Regions from separate parts of the Acidovorax sp. ST3 genome, predicted to be linked through region 1. Evidence: riboswitches for the same ligand, from Rfam matches in the RefSeq annotation. Region 1 holds a riboswitch; each other region holds the start of a gene.
What was found. A riboswitch is a leader RNA that binds a small molecule or an ion and turns the genes downstream of it on or off. The one in region 1 is predicted to bind glycine.
Positions count from the first base shown of each region.

Region 2: linked by a shared signal. The riboswitch ahead of gcvT (glycine cleavage system aminomethyltransferase GcvT) and the one ahead of DNK89_RS20765 (penicillin-binding protein 1A) in region 1 are both predicted to bind glycine.
Region 3: linked by a shared signal. The riboswitch ahead of DNK89_RS21850 (D-amino acid dehydrogenase) and the one ahead of DNK89_RS20765 (penicillin-binding protein 1A) in region 1 are both predicted to bind glycine.

Region 1 is NZ_QKVP01000006.1:440,393-446,532, forward strand. It holds partial or broken gene DNK89_RS20765 (penicillin-binding protein 1A) at 1-1,835, opposite strand, end outside; glycine riboswitch at 1,995-2,085, opposite strand; gene DNK89_RS20770 (iron-containing alcohol dehydrogenase) at 2,154-3,317, opposite strand; gene DNK89_RS20775 (LysR family transcriptional regulator) at 3,517-4,434, opposite strand; gene DNK89_RS20780 (zinc-binding alcohol dehydrogenase family protein) at 4,566-5,588, shown strand; gene DNK89_RS20785 (VOC family protein) at 5,717-6,130, shown strand.
Region 2 is NZ_QKVP01000001.1:717,567-723,706, reverse strand. It holds gene gcvH (glycine cleavage system protein GcvH) at 1-64, opposite strand, end outside; gene gcvT (glycine cleavage system aminomethyltransferase GcvT) at 145-1,287, opposite strand; glycine riboswitch at 1,336-1,467, opposite strand; glycine riboswitch at 1,481-1,586, opposite strand; gene DNK89_RS03205 (TRAP transporter large permease) at 1,592-2,869, opposite strand; gene DNK89_RS03200 (TRAP transporter small permease) at 2,955-3,449, opposite strand; gene DNK89_RS03195 (TRAP transporter substrate-binding protein) at 3,575-4,546, opposite strand; gene DNK89_RS03190 (Lrp/AsnC family transcriptional regulator) at 4,995-5,453, shown strand; gene DNK89_RS03185 (LysR family transcriptional regulator) at 5,707-6,140, shown strand, end outside.
Region 3 is NZ_QKVP01000007.1:132,657-138,796, forward strand. It holds gene DNK89_RS21840 (sulfite oxidase) at 1-16, shown strand, start outside; gene DNK89_RS21845 (cytochrome c) at 18-356, shown strand; gene DNK89_RS21850 (D-amino acid dehydrogenase) at 420-1,736, opposite strand; glycine riboswitch at 1,832-1,943, opposite strand; gene DNK89_RS21855 (2-keto-4-pentenoate hydratase) at 2,174-2,956, shown strand; gene DNK89_RS21860 (YXWGXW repeat-containing protein) at 2,999-3,457, opposite strand; gene DNK89_RS21865 (YXWGXW repeat-containing protein) at 3,614-4,066, opposite strand; gene DNK89_RS21870 (hypothetical protein) at 4,270-4,671, opposite strand; gene DNK89_RS21875 (AarF/ABC1/UbiB kinase family protein) at 4,668-5,999, opposite strand; gene DNK89_RS21880 (DUF2867 domain-containing protein) at 5,986-6,140, opposite strand, start outside.

The sequences.
Region 1 (6,140 bases):
GCTCACCTTGCGGATCAGCCGGGGCTGCACCAGCGTGCCACCGTTGGCGAACACGGCGTAGGCCTGCGTGAGCTGCAGCGGTGTGACGGCACCTGCGCCCAGCGCCAGCGGCAGCCGGGACGGGTTGAGCGCGGGGTCGAAACCGAAGCGGGTGGCGAACTGCTGCACATATTGCGCGCCCGCCGCCTCCATCAGGTTGACGGCCACCATGTTCTTGGAGAGCACCAGGCCACGCCGCGCCGAGATGAAGCCCTCGTATTGGCCGCCGTAGTTGCGCGGGCGCCAGGCGGCGCGCCCCCGTGCGGCGGGGATGACAACGCGCTGCGTATCGTCGACCAGCGTGCCCGGCGCATAGCCCTTCTCCAGCGCAGCAGAGAAGATGAAGGGCTTGAAGGTGGAGCCGGGCTGGCGCTGGGCCTGCACCGCGTGGTCGAACTGGTTTAGTGCTTGGTCGAAGCCGCCGGTCAGCGCCAGAATCTCCCCGGTGTCCGTGTCCATGGAGACCAGCGCACCTTCCATGCCGGGCAGCTGCGCCAGGCTCCACTGCTGGCGTACGTCGACCACCACGCGGATCACCGCGCCCGGTGCAATGCGCCGCTGCGGGGGCGTATCGGGCGCCAAGGCCTCGCGGGCGCTGGCAGTCAGCCGGCTGCGCGGAATCTGCACGCGCGTGCCGTCGCGCAGCAGCGCGGAAATGCCGCCCGCCTGCGACGCCTCGCGCACCAGGGCCACACGCAGTTCACCGCTGTCCCGGTACGGCGCCAGCGCTGCACGCAGGGCCCGGGGGTGGCCGTTTCGGGCGGCCTCGGTGTGCGGTAAGCGGGCCTCGGGGCCCGCATAGCCCAGCGACGCTTGCGCGCGCAGCAGCCCGGCGCGCAGCGCGCGCGTGGCGGCCTGCTGCTCTGCCACGCGCAGGGTGGTGACCACATCCAGGCCCAGCGAATACACAGCCTCTCCAAACCGATCCACCACCATCTTGCGCGCTTGTTCCACGGCAAACGCTGCGGCGGGGTCGATGGAACGTGGCTGCGTGCGAAACGTGAGCACCTCGGCACTGGCCGCGTCGTAAGAGGCGGTGTCCAGGTAGCCCAGCGCGTGCATGCGTTGCAGGATGTACTGCTGACGCACGGTGGCGCGCTCGCGATTGACGACGGGGTTGTAGGCTGAAGGGGCCTTGGGCAGGCCGGCGAGCATCGCGGCCTCGGCCACCGTCAGCTCGTCCAACGTTTTGTCGAAGTACACCGAGGCTGCGGCCGCAAACCCGTAGGCCCGCTCGCCCAGATAAATCTGGTTCATGTACAGCTCCAGAATCTTGTCCTTGCTGTACGTGGCCTCCAGCTTGTAGGCCAGCAGGATCTCCATCAGCTTGCGGCTGTAGGTTTTCACCCTGCTCAGAAAGAACACCCGCGCCACCTGCATCGTGATGGTGCTGGCGCCCTGGGCGTGCTCGCCCGTCACCACGTTGCGCAGCGCGGCGCGTGCCAGACCCGTGAAGTCCACCGCGCCGTGTTCGTAAAACCGCGCATCCTCAATCGCCAGCAGCGCCTGGCGCATGTGCAGCGGTATCTGACCAATGGGCACAAATTCGCGGCGCTCTTCGCCAAACTCTGCCAGCAGGCTGCCGTCGGCGGCATAAATGCGCAGGGGCAGCCGGGGGTCGTAGTCGGCCAGGTGGTCCACGGTGGCAGCTGCTGCCACAGCAGGTGCAGCACATAGGCCCCTCCGGCGCTGCCGGCCAGGACGAGCCCTGCGAGAAACCCGCAGAGGAACTTCAGCGCCGAGCGCTTTTTTGGAGGCACTGCTGCGGGCGCAGCAATAGGGGGTGAGGAGGACATCGGAGGGAACTCTGGCTGGGCAGCGCCCGCGCAAAAGCGGGTCTGCGGCGCCTCTCCCCCTGTCCCTGTTACCTGAGAGTTTCAGCTGCGGTGGCAGCCAGCCCCTTCGGTGGACCCCGCCCGCGTTGCGCGGTGCGGCGGCCTCTCTCCAGTCGGCGATGGTCTCTTGCGGTCCGGTGTGCCTGAGCGATGATGGGAGTTTGCGCCTTCGGCGGGGGCAGTGCACGCCCCTCTCTCCCGCAAGATCAGGATTTACTCTAACCCACGCGCGCAAACCAAACCCGGCCCCAAGGTTATTGATGGCGCCGGGCAGGCCACTTACAGCGCGGCTTCAAGGATGCGGCGGCTCACGGCGGGCGTGATCTCGCGCTGTTCGCCCAGGGTCACCATGCCGTGCGCTTCGAGCTGCGCAACCACGGCGGTCACCGTGTCGCCGCCCAGGCCGTAGCCCGACAGGCGCGTGGCGATGCCCATGCTTTCAAAGAAATCGCGCGTGCGCTCGATGGCGGCGGTGATGCGCTCATCATCCGTGCCGGTGGTGATGCCCCACACGCGCTCGCCGTACTGCAGCAGCTTGGCGCGCTTGGCCACCCGGCGCTCGTTCAGCAGCGCGGGCAGCACGATGGCCAGGGTGCGCGCGTGGTCGATGCCGTGCAGGGCCGTCAGCTCGTGGCCGATCATGTGCGTGGCCCAGTCCTGCGGCACGCCCGCGCCAATCAGGCCGTTGAGCGCCATGGTGGCGGCCCACATCAGGTTGGCGCGGTCGTCGTACACGGGCTCAGGGGCGGTCAGCAGGCGCGGGCCCACTTCGATCAGTGTTTGCAGGATGCCTTCGGCAAAGCGGTCCTGCACGGGCGCGTTGACCGGGTAGGTCAGGTACTGCTCCACCGTGTGCACAAACGCATCCACCACGCCGTTGGCCAGTTGCTGGGGCGGCAGGGTGTAGGTCTTGGTGGGGTCGAGCACCGAGAACACCGGGTAGGTGTGCACGCTGCCAAACGACAGCTTGGCGCCTTTGGCACGGTGGGTGATGACGCCGCCGTTGTTCATCTCCGAGCCCGTGGCGGGCAGCGTGAGCACGGAACCAAACGGCATGGCACCCTGGATGTTGCGGCCGTGCTTTTCGAGGATGGCCCAGGGGTCGGCGCCCTCAAAACGCACGGCGGCGGCGATGAACTTGGTGGCGTCGATCACCGAGCCTCCGCCCACGGCCAGCAAGAAGTCAAAACCGCCTTCGCGGATCTGCGCCACGGCCTTCATGGAGGTTTCGTAGCTGGGGTTCGGCTCGATGCCGCTGAAGGTGGCGTGCTGGCGCTCGCCCAGCGCGGCGCGCACCTCAGCCAGGGTGCCGGTCTTTTCGGCGCTGGCGCCGCCCACCAGGATCAGCACCTTGGCGGCAGCGGGCACGAGCTTGGCCAAGTCGGCAATGCGCCCCTGGCCGAAGGCGATGTGGGTGGGGTTGTGGAAGTCGAAATTCAGCATGATCGTCTTTCTCCGTCAATGGCGTTGCCGCAGCACCGGGCATTTGGCTGCGCAGCGGGTTCGCCGCGCTCGGTGGCGGCAGCAAGGGCGCGATTGTGCGGCGCACGGGTGGGCGGCGCCGGTCGCGTGTGCGATAGCCCTGCTGCTGGCAGAGCCTCGTGCGGCAGGTCGGCGCAGCGCATGCGGTTGCTGCTAGCGCTCAGTGTGGCGCCCGCTCCATGAGCGCCTGCAGGCGCCCGGCCACGAAGTCGCGCAGCGCCCGCACCAGCGGCGTGAACTGGCGGCGGCTGGGGGCAACCAGAAAGAGCGGCACGGCCTCGGTGGTCCAGCCAGGGCACAGCGGCACCAGCCGCCCGGCGGCCAGATCATCAGCCACATCAAAGTACGACTTGTACGCAATGCCCCGGCCCAGCACGGCCCAGCGGCGCACGACATCGCCATCGTTGGCCACGTTGCGGCTGCGCACGCGCACCACCACCTCCTGGCCTGCGGCGTCCCAGAAGCGCCAGCGGTCGTGCACGTCCTCGCCCAGCATGAAGCACAGGCCCTCGTGCGCGGCCAGTGCGTGGGGCGTGCCGGGCATGCCGTGCGCAGCCAGGTAGGCGGGCGCCGCGCAGAGCACACGCCGGTGGTCGGCGGCCAGCGGCAGTGCGACCAGGCTCGAATCCTGCGGCTTGCCGTAGCGGAAGGCGGCGTCCACCGGCTCGCTGTAGACGTTGGCCACGCGGTCAGCCAGCTGCAGGCGGATATCGATGGCCGGGTGCTCGGCCTGGAAGGCATCGAGCCAGGGCAGCAGCACATTGCGCCCCAAGTCCGACGGCGCGGCCAGTTGCAGCGTGCCGCGCAAGCCACCGGCGCGCCCGCCTGCTAGCTGGCCTTGCACCTGCTGCAGCGCCGCCAGCGCGGGGCGGCAATGCTCCAGGAACAGCGCGCCCTCCTGCGTGAGCCGCAGGCTGCGCGTAGAGCGCACGAACAACGCCACGCCCAGCTCGGCCTCCAGCCGCTTGAGCGCGGCGCTCGCGGCGGCGGGCGTGAGGTCCAGCGCACGCGCCGTGGCCGAGAGGCTGCCGCTGTCCACGGTGCGCACAAAGATGTCGAGGTCTTGCAGGCTTTTCATGGCGTGCCTTGAGTGCGGATGGGTTTATTTACAAACAATGATTGAAGATGGATTCAATCAGCACCCCATTTAAAAACAATTTCGCAAAACCCATCATCGGGGCACCCTTCTTTGACAATCAGGACCTCCCCATGAAAGCCGTTGGCTACCAAACCGCTCACCCCATCGACCACCCCGAGTCGCTGCTCGACATCACCCTGCCCGACCCGGTGGCCACGAGCCACGATCTGTTGGTGGAAGTGCATGCCGTCTCAGTGAACCCCGTAGACACCAAGGTGCGCAAAAGCAGCTCACGCAGCGGTGACGGCCCCGACTACAAGGTGCTGGGCTGGGACGCCAGCGGCATCGTGCGCGCCGTGGGGCCCGAGGTGACGCTGTTCCAGCCCGGCGACCGCGTCTGGTACGCAGGCTCCATCGCCCGCCCCGGCACCAACAGCGAACTGCACCTGGTGGATGAACGCATCGTGGGCCATGCGCCGAAGTCGCTGGACTTTGCCGAAGCCGCCGCGCTGCCGCTGACCACCATCACCGCGTGGGAGCTGCTGTTTGACCGCCTGCGTGTGGCCCCCGGCAAGCAGCCCACGAACAAGACCCTGCTCATCATTGGCGCGAGCGGCGGCGTGGGCTCCATCCTCACGCAGCTGGCGGCGCGGCTGACCAGCCTCACGATCATCGGCACCGCATCGCGCCCCGAAACGCAGCAGTGGGTGCGCGACCTGGGCGCCCACCACGTCATCGACCACAGCGAGCCGCTCACTGAGGAGCTGGCGCGCATCGGCCACCCCACGGTGGACATCATCGTCAGCCTGACACAGACCGACGCGCACTTCGACCAGATCGTCGAGGCCATTGCGCCCCAGGGCCAGTTCGCGCTGATCGACGACCCGGTGTCGCTCGACGTGACGAAGTTCAAGCGCAAGTCGGTGTCGGTGCACTGGGAGCTGATGTTCACGCGTGCGCTGTTCGGCACCGCCGACATGATCGGCCAGCACCGCCTGCTGACCGAGGTGGCGCAGCTGGTGGACGCCGGGCTGATCCGCACCACGCTGGACCAGCGCTTTGGCACCATCAATGCCGAGAACCTGAAGCGCGCACATGCGCTCATCGAGAGCGGCAAGGCGCGGGGCAAGCTGGTGCTGGAGGGGTGGAACTGACGAACTGCGGGCCACGCAAGGGGTGCAGCGCCATCAACGCGGTGGATGGTGTGTCAGGTTGCAAAAATACTGTATTTATAAACAGTATTTGGGTATAAAACGGGGCTCACAACCCGAGGAGACCTCCCATGCTGGACCACATGACCTTCCGCGTCACCGACATCGCCCGCACCAAGGCGTTCTACACCGCCGCCCTTGCGCCTTTGGGCTACAGCCTGTGTTTTGAGGGCAACTACGGCTCGAACATGCTGGGCTTTGCCTACCCGGCGCCGTCCGAGCCCGACGGCAAGAAGGCCGATGTATGGTTCATTGACGGCCCCTCGCCCTACGGTGGCCCGCCCGCCACCACGGGCTGCCACCTGGCGTGGCGGGCCACCACGCGGGCCCAGGTCGATGCCTTCTACCGCGCCGCCATGGAAGCCGGGGGCAAAGACAACGGAGCCCCGGGCCTGCGGCCAGATTACCACGAGAACTACTACGGCGCGTTTGTCATCGACCCCGAGGGCAACAACATCGAAGCGGTGTGCCACCTGCCGGAGTAAGAAACACCGC
Region 2 (6,140 bases), on a different contig from region 1:
CCACCGAAGCGTTAGCGTCAGCGGCATTGATCCACTCGTGGTCTTTGGAGAATTTGATCGTCATGGGAAGCTCCTCAAGCAAAGGAAAAAAGTAAAGGAATCTGCAATGTAAGCGGGCGCAGCTTGTGCGCTTCGCTGATGAAATCAGCCGCGGTAGTAATTGGCCGGCACAAACGGCATGGCGCGCACTTCCATGGGCACCGCCTTGCCGCGCACGATGGCGTTGACACGGGTGCCGATGGCGGCAAAAGCTGGCGTGACGTAGCCCATGGCCACGGGTTCATTCACCGTGGGGCCCAGCAGGCCACTGGTAACTTCGCCGATCTTTTGGCCGTCCGTGCTCTGCAGTTCGGTGTGCTCGCGCACCGGCACACGTTCCAGCGCGACCAGGCCCACACGCTTGCGGGGCAGGCTGGCAGGGTTGTCGATCTGTGCGAGCACCTTGTCGGCACCGCGGAAGCCGCCTGCACGCGCGCCACCGGTGCGGCGCACCTTCTGGATGGCCCAGTTCAGCGCGGCTTCGGGGGGCGTGGTGGTGGTGTCGATGTCGTTGCCGTAAAGGCACAGGCCCGCTTCGAGGCGCAGCGAGTTGCGGGCACCCAGGCCGATGGGCTTGACTTCAGGCTGGGCCAGCAGGGCGCGGGCCAGGGTGTCGGCCTGCGCGGCGGGTACGGAGATTTCAAAGCCGTCTTCGCCGGTGTAGCCGCTGCGGGTCACAAAGCAGTCGCAGCCCGCGATGCTGAACGCGCCACCGGTCATGAACACCAGCTTTTCGACACCGGGCGCCAGGCGGGCGAGGGCGGTGACGGCCTGTGGGCCCTGCAGAGCGAGCAGGGCGTGGTCGGGCATGGGCACCACCTTACAGCGCTGGCCGATGCGGGCCTGGATATGGGCAATGTCGCCCACCTTGCAGGCCCCGTTGACGATGACAAACAGGGTGGGTTCACCATCCACCACGCCCTGGTTGAAGAACATCAGGTCGTCCATGATCGTGCCTTCGTCGGTCAGCAGCAGACCGTAGCGCTGCTTGCCCATGGGCAGGTCGATCACATCCACGGGCATCAGGGTTTCAAACGCTGCGGCAGCATCGGCGCCGATGAGCTTGAGCTGGCCCATGTGTGACACGTCGAACAGGCCGGCGGCGGTGCGGGTGTGCACATGCTCGGCCATCAGGCCAGCGGGGTATTGCACGGGCATGGAATAGCCTGCAAAAGGCACCATGCGAGCGCCCAACTCGATGTGCAGGGCGTTCAGGGGCGTGGTGAGCAGGGGGGCGGTGGCTGACATGGCGGACTCCGGGGCAAATGGGGGCCGCGACCACGGCGTGGTCACGGGATTTGCCCTGCTGTCCGCTTTACCTGAGAGATTCACCGCAGCGCCTTGGCTGGCCGTGCGGTTTGCTCCTTCGGTGGATGGCCTGCACACAGTTTCTTTTCTGTGGGGCCACCTCTCTCCAGCAAGGGAACGCCCGCATCGCTGCGGGCGGTTGCCAGTCCTTTTGCCTGAGCGTTCGGCTGCTGCCTGCGCCTTCGGCGGTGCTGCGCGTCTTATGGACAAGACGGAGCACTCTCTCCTGACCGAGCAATTCTAACTACTTTGCGTAGACCAGATCCCGAAGTGCCAACGAGATCGATGGCACGTAGGTGATGATCATCAGGCACACCAGAATCACGCCGACGAACGGCAGCAGGTGCTTGATAATCCGGTCCAGCGAGATTCTGGCCACCGTGCAGGCTGCGAACAGGTTCACTCCGAACGGGGGCGTGATCATGCCCAGGGCCAGGTTCACCACCATGATGAGGCCGAAGTGCACAGGGTCGATACCGAAGTGCATGGCCACAGGCGCGAGGATGGGGGCCAGCACGATGATCGCCGCGCTGGTCTCGATGAACATGCCGATCACGAACAGTGCCGCGTTCACGCCCAGCAGGAAGAGGGCTGGGGACTGCAGCACCGCCTCCAGCCATCGGCCGATGGCATCGGGCACGCCCGCGCGTGTAATGAGGAATGCAAACAAGCCGGCGTTGGCAATGATGAACATGATCACCGCCGACGAGATGGCCGACTTGCGCAGGATGGCGAACAGGTCCTTGAGCTTGATCTCGCGGTAGATGACGATGCCCACCACCAACGCGTAGAACACGGCCACGGCCGATGCCTCGGTGGGGGTGAACACACCGCCATAGATGCCGCCCAGGATGATGACGGGCATCAGCAGCGCCCAGCCCGCCTGCAGCGTGGCCTTGCCAAAGGGCATGCGGCCATCGCCATCGTTTTTGCCCCAGCCCTTGTACTTGCAGTACGCCCATACGAAGAGCATCAGTGCACCGCTGATCAGCAGGCCCGGGCCAAAGCCAGCGATGAACAGCTCACCAATCGACACCTCGGCGCTCACGCCGTAAAGGATCATCGGGATGGAGGGAGGGATGATCACGCCCAGCTCGGCACTGGTGGCCTGCAGCGCGGCGGCGTAGCTGGTGGGGTAGCCATGCTTGATCAGCGCAGGAATCAGGATGGCGCCAATTGCAAACGTGGTGGCGACCGACGAGCCCGACACGGCCGCAAAGATCATGCAGGTCAGCACACAGGTCATGGGCAGGCCACCCTGCACGCCGCCGACGATGCTCTTGGCAAACTCCACCAGACGGCGCGAGATGCCTCCGGTCTCCATCAGGTTGCCCGCGAGGATGAAGAAGGGGATGGCTGCGAGGGGAAACTTGTTGATGGCCCCGAACATCTCCTTGACGGAGATGAGCATGTTCGCGTTGGAGGCCTGGATGCCCAAGATGGACGCCAAACCGATGGACACGGCCACCGAGACGGTGAGTGCAAAGCACAGCACCATCGTTGAAATCATGACCAAACTCATAGTTGGACCCCCACGCTCGGCATTGCATGTCCTCGCTGCCCCCCAAGGGGGCCGTTCACTGGCTTGAGGCGGCTCGGCGCGGCGTTCATTGAGCAGTCTCCAGTTCCATGCGCAGGGGATCAATGAGGTTGCCAATGATGCCGACGATGCAAAAAAGCCCCCCCACCGGCATGGCGAGGTAGGCCCAGAACATGGAGATGGACTCCAGCCCGGCCATGCTCTGCACCCCCCCACGTTGCGCGTAGTCCCAGCCGTACCAGATGATGATGCCGATGAGGGCCAGGGCCGCCAGTGCGACCACCCAGTCCAGCACCCGTTTGATGCGTGGCGGGCTCCAGCGGTACAGAACGTCCACGCTAACCATCGCGCCCTGGCGAAACGCGGCCGGGATGGCCAGGAACACCATCCAGATCAGGCTGAAGCGGATGAGCACTTCGGTCCATTCGGCGGGCTGCTCCAGCACAAAGCGCGTCACGATCTGGAACATGCCCAGGGCCGAGGCCAGGGTCAACATGGCGCAAGCGCCGAGCATGGCGATGAAGGTGGTCCATCGCTCAAAGGTAAGAAAAGCGTTTTTCATGGGGCGATGCCGACCATGGGCAGGTAGGAGGTGATCAGAACCAGCGATGGCTCCAGAATAAAAACGCCCGATAGCGCAATGGCTACGGGCGTTATTAGCTACAAAGGTAATAGCAAAGACCCAAATTACTTGACTTCGCGGATCTTGTCGATGGCAGCCTTGCCGAACTGCTTTTCAAACTCGGCGTTCACAGGGGCCAGAGCCGCCACAAACTTGGCCTTGTCCACGTTGTCGATCACGGTCATGCCCTTGGCGCGCAGGTCAGCCACGCCCTTGGCGTCGTCTTCGTCCACACGTGCACGGTTGGCCTTGGTGCCTTCCTTGGCTGCGTCAATGAAGGCCTGCTTGTCGGCTGCCGAAAGCTTGTCGAAAGCTGCCTTGTTCATCACGAAGATGCAGGGCGAATACACATGGCCGGTGAGGGTGAGGTGTTTTTGCACCTGGTCGAACTTGGCCGAGATGATGACCGACAGCGGGTTCTCCTGGCCGTCCACGGTGCCCTGTTGCAGCGCCGTGAACACTTCAGGGAATGCCATGGGCGTGGTGATGATGCCAAAGCCCTTGTACGCGGCAATGTGCACGGGGTTCTCCATCGTGCGCATCTTCAGGCCCTTCAGGTCACCGGGCTCCTTCACGTCGCGCTTGCTGTTGGTCATGTGACGGAAGCCGTTCTCGGCCCAGGCCAGTGCCTTGAAACCCTTGGCGTCGAATTTGGACAGCAAGTCCTGGCCGATAGGACCGTCCAGCACTGCGCGGGCGTGTGCCTTGTCGCGGAACAGGAAGGGTACATCCAGGATCTTGGTCTCGGGCACAAAGTTGGGCACAGGGCCTGTGGAGCTGAAGGCCAGTTCCTGGGTGCCCAGTTGCACGGCTTCGATCGATTCGCGCTCGCCGCCCAAGGCGCCGTTGTAGAACGTCTGGATCTTGTAGCGGCCCCCCGTGCGTTTTTCGACCTCTTTGGCAAACGTGTCGATGGCTACACCCTGGTGGGAGTTCTGGGCCGTCGAGATGCTGATGCGCATGGTGGTCTGCGCAGCAGCGGTGGCCACAAAGCCGAGCGCGAGGCTCAGTCCAACGACGAGTTTGGTCAATTGCATGGTGTCTCCTGTTGATGTTGGGGCAGGGGATGGGGCACTTGGGCTCCTGGCAGAGCCGCCCCTGGCCTCGCTCAAATTATGGCGGTGCAGCATGGCCGCAGGCATCCGGGTTTGTGCTGGTAAGCGTGCTTATCAACTGGTCAACCCCATGTTTGCAGTTGCATTGGCGACACCTCATCGGAGCGGGGCGACCGAGGTTTGTACGCAGTCCGCATGCCGCCAACGGATGCAAGGGGCTATTCAGTCTACGGAGGCGATCTGAATCGCCAAGGGCCCCGTGCTGGCGGTAACCAGCCGGGGCCTTGTCAATTTGTGCGCTCCGGTAAGAGCGCCTTGATGGAAGAAGTATGCGCCGGGTGCTGCAGATGAATTTGCTGAATTTGGCGCATTCTGTTGGATATGCAGAATAATTTTCTGCATCTGAATGATTTGCTGAATAATCAGGCCGATGGATCGACTGGATATAAAAATTCTCGCTGTCTTGCAGGCCAACGCTCGCGCCAGCCTGCAAGAAATAGGGCAGGCCGTGGGCCTGAGCCCGTCACCCTGCTGGGGGCGCATCAAAAAGATGGAAGAGGCGGGTGTCATCCAGGGCTACACGGTGCGCATCAATCCTCAGTCCCTTGACCTGGCCGACACGGTACTGGTGCAGGTCACCCTCGACAGCCATTCGGACAACACGCTCGAAAAGTTTGGCGAGACACTGGCCAGCATTCCCGAAGTGATCGAGGCGCACCTGGTCTCCGGTGACTACGACTACCTGCTGCGCATCGTCGTCAAGGACACCCGCGATTACGAGCGCCTGCTGCGCGAGAAGCTCTACAAGATCAAAGGCATACGGCACAGCCGCTCCAGCTTTGTGCTGCGGACCTTGAAGAAGGCAGATCTGCCCCTGTTCACCGGGTAGGCCGGTGGTGTGGCGTGGCAAGACGCCGCAGATTCCTTGCAGATAACTGGCAACGCACTTTTGGCCAGCGCCCCAACTGCGAGCAGTTCTGCGTTGTGACCTTGAAATGCGACGGCACAATGGCTTTTACAGCGCGGTGTTTGCCGGAAAAAGGCGGGTGGATTCCCACACCGCGCACCATCGCAGTGCGCCCGTCTGGGCAGTGCGCAGAGCTGTTTGAGTAAAAGCACACCCAGCCCTTCCGAAGAAAACCATGAACCTGCGTTTTGTCGAAGCCTTCTACTGGGTGGCCTCTCTCAAGAGCGTGACACGCGCTGCCGAGAAGCTTTTTCTCACCCAGTCCGCCATGTCCAGCCGCATCTCCGCGCTCGAAGAAGAGCTGGGCGTGCTGTTGCTGGACCGGCGCGACAAGCACTTCAAACTCACGGTGGCTGGCGCCCGGTTCCTGGTGTACGCCAAGCGCATGCTGGAGCTGCAGCGCCAGCTCAAGTCCGAGATGGGATCGGGCGGACCGTTGGAGGTGTCGATCCGCCTGGGGGCCATCGAATCGGTCTTGCACTCATGGCTCATTCCGTGGGTGGAACAGCTGCGCAAGGACAACCCTTTGCTGGAGCTGGAGCTGACGGTGGAGACCACCCCGGTGTTGCTCGACCAGATACGCCGCGGCACGCTGGATGCCGTTTTCGC
Region 3 (6,140 bases), on a different contig from region 1:
CGTGACCGTGGCCTGAGATGGGTGGGAGCAACGGAGCGCGCCGCCTTGCAGCGGCGCTGTGGGTCGCTGGCGCCTGTGCGTCGGCTGCGGCCGCCGACCCCGCCGAACTGGCACGCGGCAAGGAGCTGTTCACCAAGATCCAGCCCGCCTGCGCCGTGTGTCACACCCTGCAGGCCGCAGGTGCTGAGGGCCAGGTCGGCCCGGTGCTGGATGAGCTGAAGCCCGACGCGGGCCGCGTGTTGCGCGCGCTCAAGGCGGGCATCGGTGTAATGCCCTCGTATGCCGAGCGCATGAGCGAGAAGGACATGTTGGCCGTGGCGCAGTTTGTGGCGCACGCCACGGGCGCGGCCAAGTAGGCGCAGCCTTTCGCACCGGTTGCAGCGTGGCCTCGCTGCAACCGCCTGCAACCGCGCGCTGCCTCAGGCCGCCGTGCGCGACGGCACCAGCGCCGCCCCGGCTGCGCGCCCTTGCAGCCCCTGGAACGCAAAGTCCACCTCGGGCACGCGGCCACTCACGATGTCGGCCAGCGCCTTGCCCGAGCCGCAGGCGTGCGTCCAGCCCAGCGTGCCGTGGCCGGTGTTGAGGAACAAATTGCCCACTTTGGTCTTGCCGATCAGCGGCACGTTGCTGGGCGTGGCGGGGCGCAGGCCGCTCCAGAACTGCGCCTGGGTGGTGTCGCCGGCGCCGGGGAAGAGCTGCTCCACCCGCCGCACGATGGCCTCGCAGCGCACCTCGTTCAGGTGGCGGTCATAGCCATTCAATTCCGCCGTGCCCGCAATGCGCAGGCGGTCGCCCCGCTCGCTGGTGTAGCGCGAGAACACGAGCTTGAACTCGTCGTCCGTCAGGCTCACCTGGTGCGCCTTGGCCGCGTCCTTGACCGGCATGGTCACCGAGTAGCCTTTGGCCGGGTAGATGGGCAGCTGGATGCCCAGCGGCTGCGCCAGCAGCGGGCTGAACGAGCCCATGGCCAGTACAAACGCATCGCCGCGCACACGCTCGAAGCGGCCTTCGGCATTGGTCACTTCCACGTGGTCGATGCGGCCACCCACCTCGCGCAAGGCGGTGATGTGGTGGCCCATGCGGAACTGCACGCCCGCCGCCCCGCACAGCTTGGCCAGCTCGCGCGTGAACTGGTTGGCGTCGCCGGATTCATCTTCGGCCGTGTAGGTGGCGCCCGCGAGTTGTGGGCGGATGTGGGCCAGGGCAGGCTCGATGCGCACGGCCTCGTCGGCGCTGATGACCTGGCGCTCGCAGCCCAGCGCGCGCATCTGCTCGGCCGGGGCCAGCGCGCCGTCGAATTCTTTTGGGTTGGTATAGAAGTGCAGGATGCCTTGTGTGCGCTGGTCGTACTGGATGCCAGTGGCCGCGCGCAGCTGCTGCAGCGTGTCGCGGCTGTAGGTGCCCAGGCGCACGATCTGTTCGATGTTGTGGCGCGTGCGTGCGGGCGTGCAGTTGCGCAGGAAGGACAGGCCCCACAGCCATTGCCGCATGTCGGCGCGCAGGCGGAACAGCAGGGGTGCATCCTCTTTGCCCAGCCACTGCAGCACCTTGAGCGGCGCGCTGGGGTTGGCCCAGGGTTCGGCGTGGCTCACCGAGATCTGACCGCCGTTGGCAAAGCTGGTCTCTGCACCGGGCGCAACCTGGCGGTCGATGACGGTCACCTCGTGGCCGAGTTGCGAAAGGAAATAAGCCGAAGTCACGCCGAGCAAGCCGGCGCCCAAAACGATCACGCGCATGATTTTCAAAGCCTTTCTGGGCTCTGGCGCTAGAACAACATGCGCTGGCAGCTATGAATTCAATAGCGTGCAGCTGGCGCATGAATGCCCTGGCTGCCGCTCCCCCTGTCCTTGGTACCTGAGAGATTCACCGCCACCCACCCGGGCTGCGGCTTGCTCCTTCGGTGCGCTTCGCGTTGCGCGAGGCGGCTCTCCAGACGGCTTTGATGAATGGTGCAGTACGGGACCTGAGCGTGTATGGGAGTTTGCGCCTTCGGTGCAGCGGTGGCCTGTGCCTGCCGTGCTCTCCTGCGAGGCCGATTCTAGGGGGCAAGCCTGTGCGCCGGATCAACTCCGGCGGCTAATGGGGCGCAATCGTTGCTGATGCAGCGGGGCGGGGCCGATGGGGGAAGGTGCCGATAATCCCGCCGACCCCTTGCACCACGGAGAGTTTTGTCATGTCCCCCACCGCTTTGGACCCTGCCGCCAGCGCCGCCGTCATCACCCAGGCCCGGGAAGTGCGCACGCCCCGCCCGTTGGACTTTCCCGCAGGGCTGCGCCCGCGGGATGCCTCCGAGGCCTATGCCGTGCAAGACGCGGTGGTGCGTGCACGCGGGCACATCGCTGGCTGGAAGGTCGGGGCTGCGTCGCCCCAGGCGCAACCGGCACGCGCTGCACTCACCCGCGATTCGGTGTGGGTGGCTGCAGCGGGCGAGCCCGTGTTGCTGGCTGCATCTGGTTTTGCCGTGATGGGGGTGGAGGCGGAATGGGTCTACGAACTGGGGGCCGACCTGCCCGCCCGCGCCACCCCCTACAGCGCCGCCGAAGTGCTGGCGGCCGTGGCGTCGGTGCGGGCCGCCATCGAGGTGTGCGACACGCGCTTTGCTGCCTGGGCGCAGCAGGGCGAGTGGAGCCGCCTGGCCGACCAGGCATGCCACGGAGCGCTGATTGTGGGGACTGGCACCGACGAAGTGGCCACCGCACAGCCCCTGGCGCAAGCGGTGACTTTGTCGGTGAACGGGGCCGTGGCCGTGCAACATGCCACCTGGGGCAACCCGGCGGGCGACCCGCTGCGCCTGCTGGTGTGGCTGGCCAACGAAGGCGCGCGCAGCCTGGGTGGACTGCGCGCGGGGCACTGGGTCACCACCGGGTCATGCACCGGCACCGTGCTGGTGGCGCCGGGGGCTGAGGTGGTGGCCGACTTTCCCGGGCTGGGGCAGGCGGTGTTGCACCTGCCATAAAGGCACAGGGCCTGGCGCCCTGGCTAGCCAGCGGAGCGTCGATCAGTTGCGGCGTGGGTTGTCCGGCTGGTGGTCGCGGCGGTTGGGCACGCCGTCGCCGTCACGGTCGCGGTCATTGCGGTTGGCAATGCCGTCGCCATCGCGGTCCCAACCGCCCCGGTGCAGCTCCCAGCGCCCGTCGCGCTGCTCCCACTGGGGGGGGCGATAGCGGTAGCCTGGCCGCACCTTTTCAAAGTGGCCTGCCACCCATACATGGCGGTGGCCCCGCCAGTCCCAGTAGCCAGGCACCCACACCTGTCCCTTGCGGGCGTGTGGAACGGCTTCGCGGCGGGGTGGCGGGGGTGCCGGAATGACGATGCCCTGCTGCGGGCCCGACTGCACGATGACAGTGGCTTGCGTGGCGGCCTGTGCCGGTGTGATGGCCCCTGTCAGCGCCGTCAGCGTTGTCACGGACAGGGCCGCTGCGGTGAAGGTGTTGCGCAAGAAAGTGGCGTGGGTCATGGTGAACTCCTTGTCGTGTCTGGCCGACCGCAGGCACTGCCTGCGTCGGGCCGGGTGTTGCGTCTGTGGCCTCATCGTGGCCAGTGGGTGGTGGCGCGTCTGTCAGCCGGGCTGCCCATTGCCTGTCGGCCCGCGCAGCGGTCCCGCCAAGGGGGATCAGCGGCGGTAGGGGTTGTCCGGGCGCTGGTCGTAGCGGTTGGGCACGCCGTCTCCGTCACGGTCCCGGTCGCGGCGGTTGGGGATGCCATCGCCATCACGGTCCCAGCCGCCGGGCTGCATGTTCCAGCGGCCGCCGTGTTCCACCCAGCGGGGCTCGCGGTAGTGGTAGCCGGGGCGGGCTTTCACCCAGTAGCCCTGCATCCACACGTGGCGGTGGCCACGCCATTCCCAGTGGCCGGGCACCCACACCATGCCGCGGCGCGGGTGCGGCGCCACCTCGTAGCGGGGTGGGGGCGGCGCCTGGTACTGCACGCGCACTGGGGCGGGTTGCTGGTAGACAGGCGTACCTGCCTGGATGACAACGGTGGCGCTGGTCTGCGCCTGCGCCGCGCTCGCGGCGCCCAGCGACAGCAGGGCGATGGACACAGCGGCAAGTGCTTTGCGGGCCATAAGGTTCTCCTCAGATGTGATTCCTTGCGGAACCGGAGACTTCATGGTGCGCACGCTGCGTCAAGCCGGTGTAGGCCAATTGCGAAGCTTTGTGAAGTTGTGTTGCCGACTTCGGAGGCAAACGGTTGCCGTGTGATTTTTGTCACGCCTGCTCAGGCGTCCGGCGTCGGCGTCCCCCATCCATCCGCCCGCGATGGCTTGCTTCAGCGCCACCACACCAGCGTCGCAATCACCAGCAACGCGCACCACGCCGGGTGTCTGCCGTGCGTGGCAAAGAACACCAGCATGCCACTGGCCAGGGTGGCAATGCCCACGGCGTCGGCGGCCCAGGCGCCCAGGGCCGCGTCCCAAGGTGCGGTGCCCAGGCGCCAGAGCAGGGCGCTCAGTGCCCAGCACAGTACCGAGGCCACATGCCAGGTGCCCCACAGAATGCGCAGGTGCGGGGTGTGCAGCACCTGCTGCGCAGTGCCAGCCTCCGCGCGCCCCGCCGTCTGGCGGCCCTGCGTGCGCAGCCTGCGAAACAGCAGAAGCTCTCCCAGCACCGAGTGCGCGACACCCACCAGGGCCAGGCAGGCTGCGGCCAGGGTCAGCGCCGTGTTGGTCATGGGTGAACGGCCAGCGCCTTGTGGGCGCGGGTGTGCACCCGGGCACCCAGCCGCGTCAGCAGGTGCATCAGCCCCATCCACATGCGTTCGAACGCGGGCATCTCGCCGGGGATCTGGGCGAGGTGCTGGCCCAGCACGCGCTGGTGATGGCTGGGGGTGATGGGCGGGGGTGTCTTGGTGCCAAAGTCAAAAACCGGCTGGGTGAAGGGCTCGATCTGCCAGGCCTGCATCTCGGCCAGTGCGGGGGCAAGTTCGGTGGTGTAGGCCTGCACGGTCAGGTCCTTGTGCAAGAGCCCCAGCGCCTGGTAGGCCTGCAGCACCTGTGCGTTGCGCGTGGGGTCGGTAGGGGCGCGCAGCAGGGCAGACCATGCCTGCACCACCTGCGCCCGGAATGTGCTGGGCAGGGCGCGCGTGCAGCCAAAGTCCAGCACACCCACCGTGCCGTCGGGCGCGAACAGAAAGTTGCCCGGGTGCGGGTCGGCATGTACCCGCCCCAGCACAAAGATGCAGTGCATGAACCAGTCCCACAGGTGCTGCCCGGCCTGGTCGCGCAGTGCCTGCGGTGGCTGTGTGGCCAGCCAGGCTTGCAACGGCAGCCCGGGCACAAACTGCTGCGTGAGCACCTGGGCGCGCGTGTGCGAGAGGATGGGCTGCGCCATCACCACGCCCGGCTGCGCGGCATGCTGGGCAAACCATTGCAGCTGTTCGGCCTCCTGCAGGTAGTCCACCTCGCGCAGCAGGGTGGCCTCGATCTCGGTCATCACGCTGTCCAGCACGGCATCGGTGGGCAGCGGCATGTCGGTGTGGGCCAGGGCGCGCAACGCGGCGCGCATCAGCTGCATGTCGCTGGCAATGGTGGCGGCAATGCCGGGGTACTGCACCTTCACGGCCACCATGCCGTGGCCTGCGAGCTGCGCGCGGTGCACCTGGCCCAGGCTGGCGGCGGCAAACGCGGTGGGCTCGAACTGGTCGAACAGCGCCTCGGGCTCTTGCCCGAAGGCCTGGCGGAACACGCGTCCCACCAGCGCGCGGTTGAGCGGCGGGGCCTGGTGGTGGGCGCGTGCCAGTTCGCTGCGCACGCCGTCGGGCAGCAGGCCCGGGTGCATGCTGAGCAGCTGCGACACCTTGAGCGCGGAGCCGCGCAGCTGCCCCAGCGCACCAAACAAAATGCGGCCCAGCGCTGCCTCGTGCTCTGCCTGCGCCTGGGCCGAGCGCTTGCGCGTGCGGTGTCCCAGCTCGGCCATGCCGATGCGCGCAGCAGCGAGCCCCGTGATGGCGCTGCGCGCCAGCTTGCCGGTGCGGGGTGCGTTTGCGTCAGTTTGGGCCATTGTCTGCCAGGCGCTGCGCCGTGCCGCGTGCAATCACGCGGTGGATCGGCGTGATCACCGCCATGTACGCATGGCCCAGCGTGTTGTGGATGTGCACCACCGTGCTCAGCACCACGCGGGGCGCGGTGCCGGGGGCGGCGG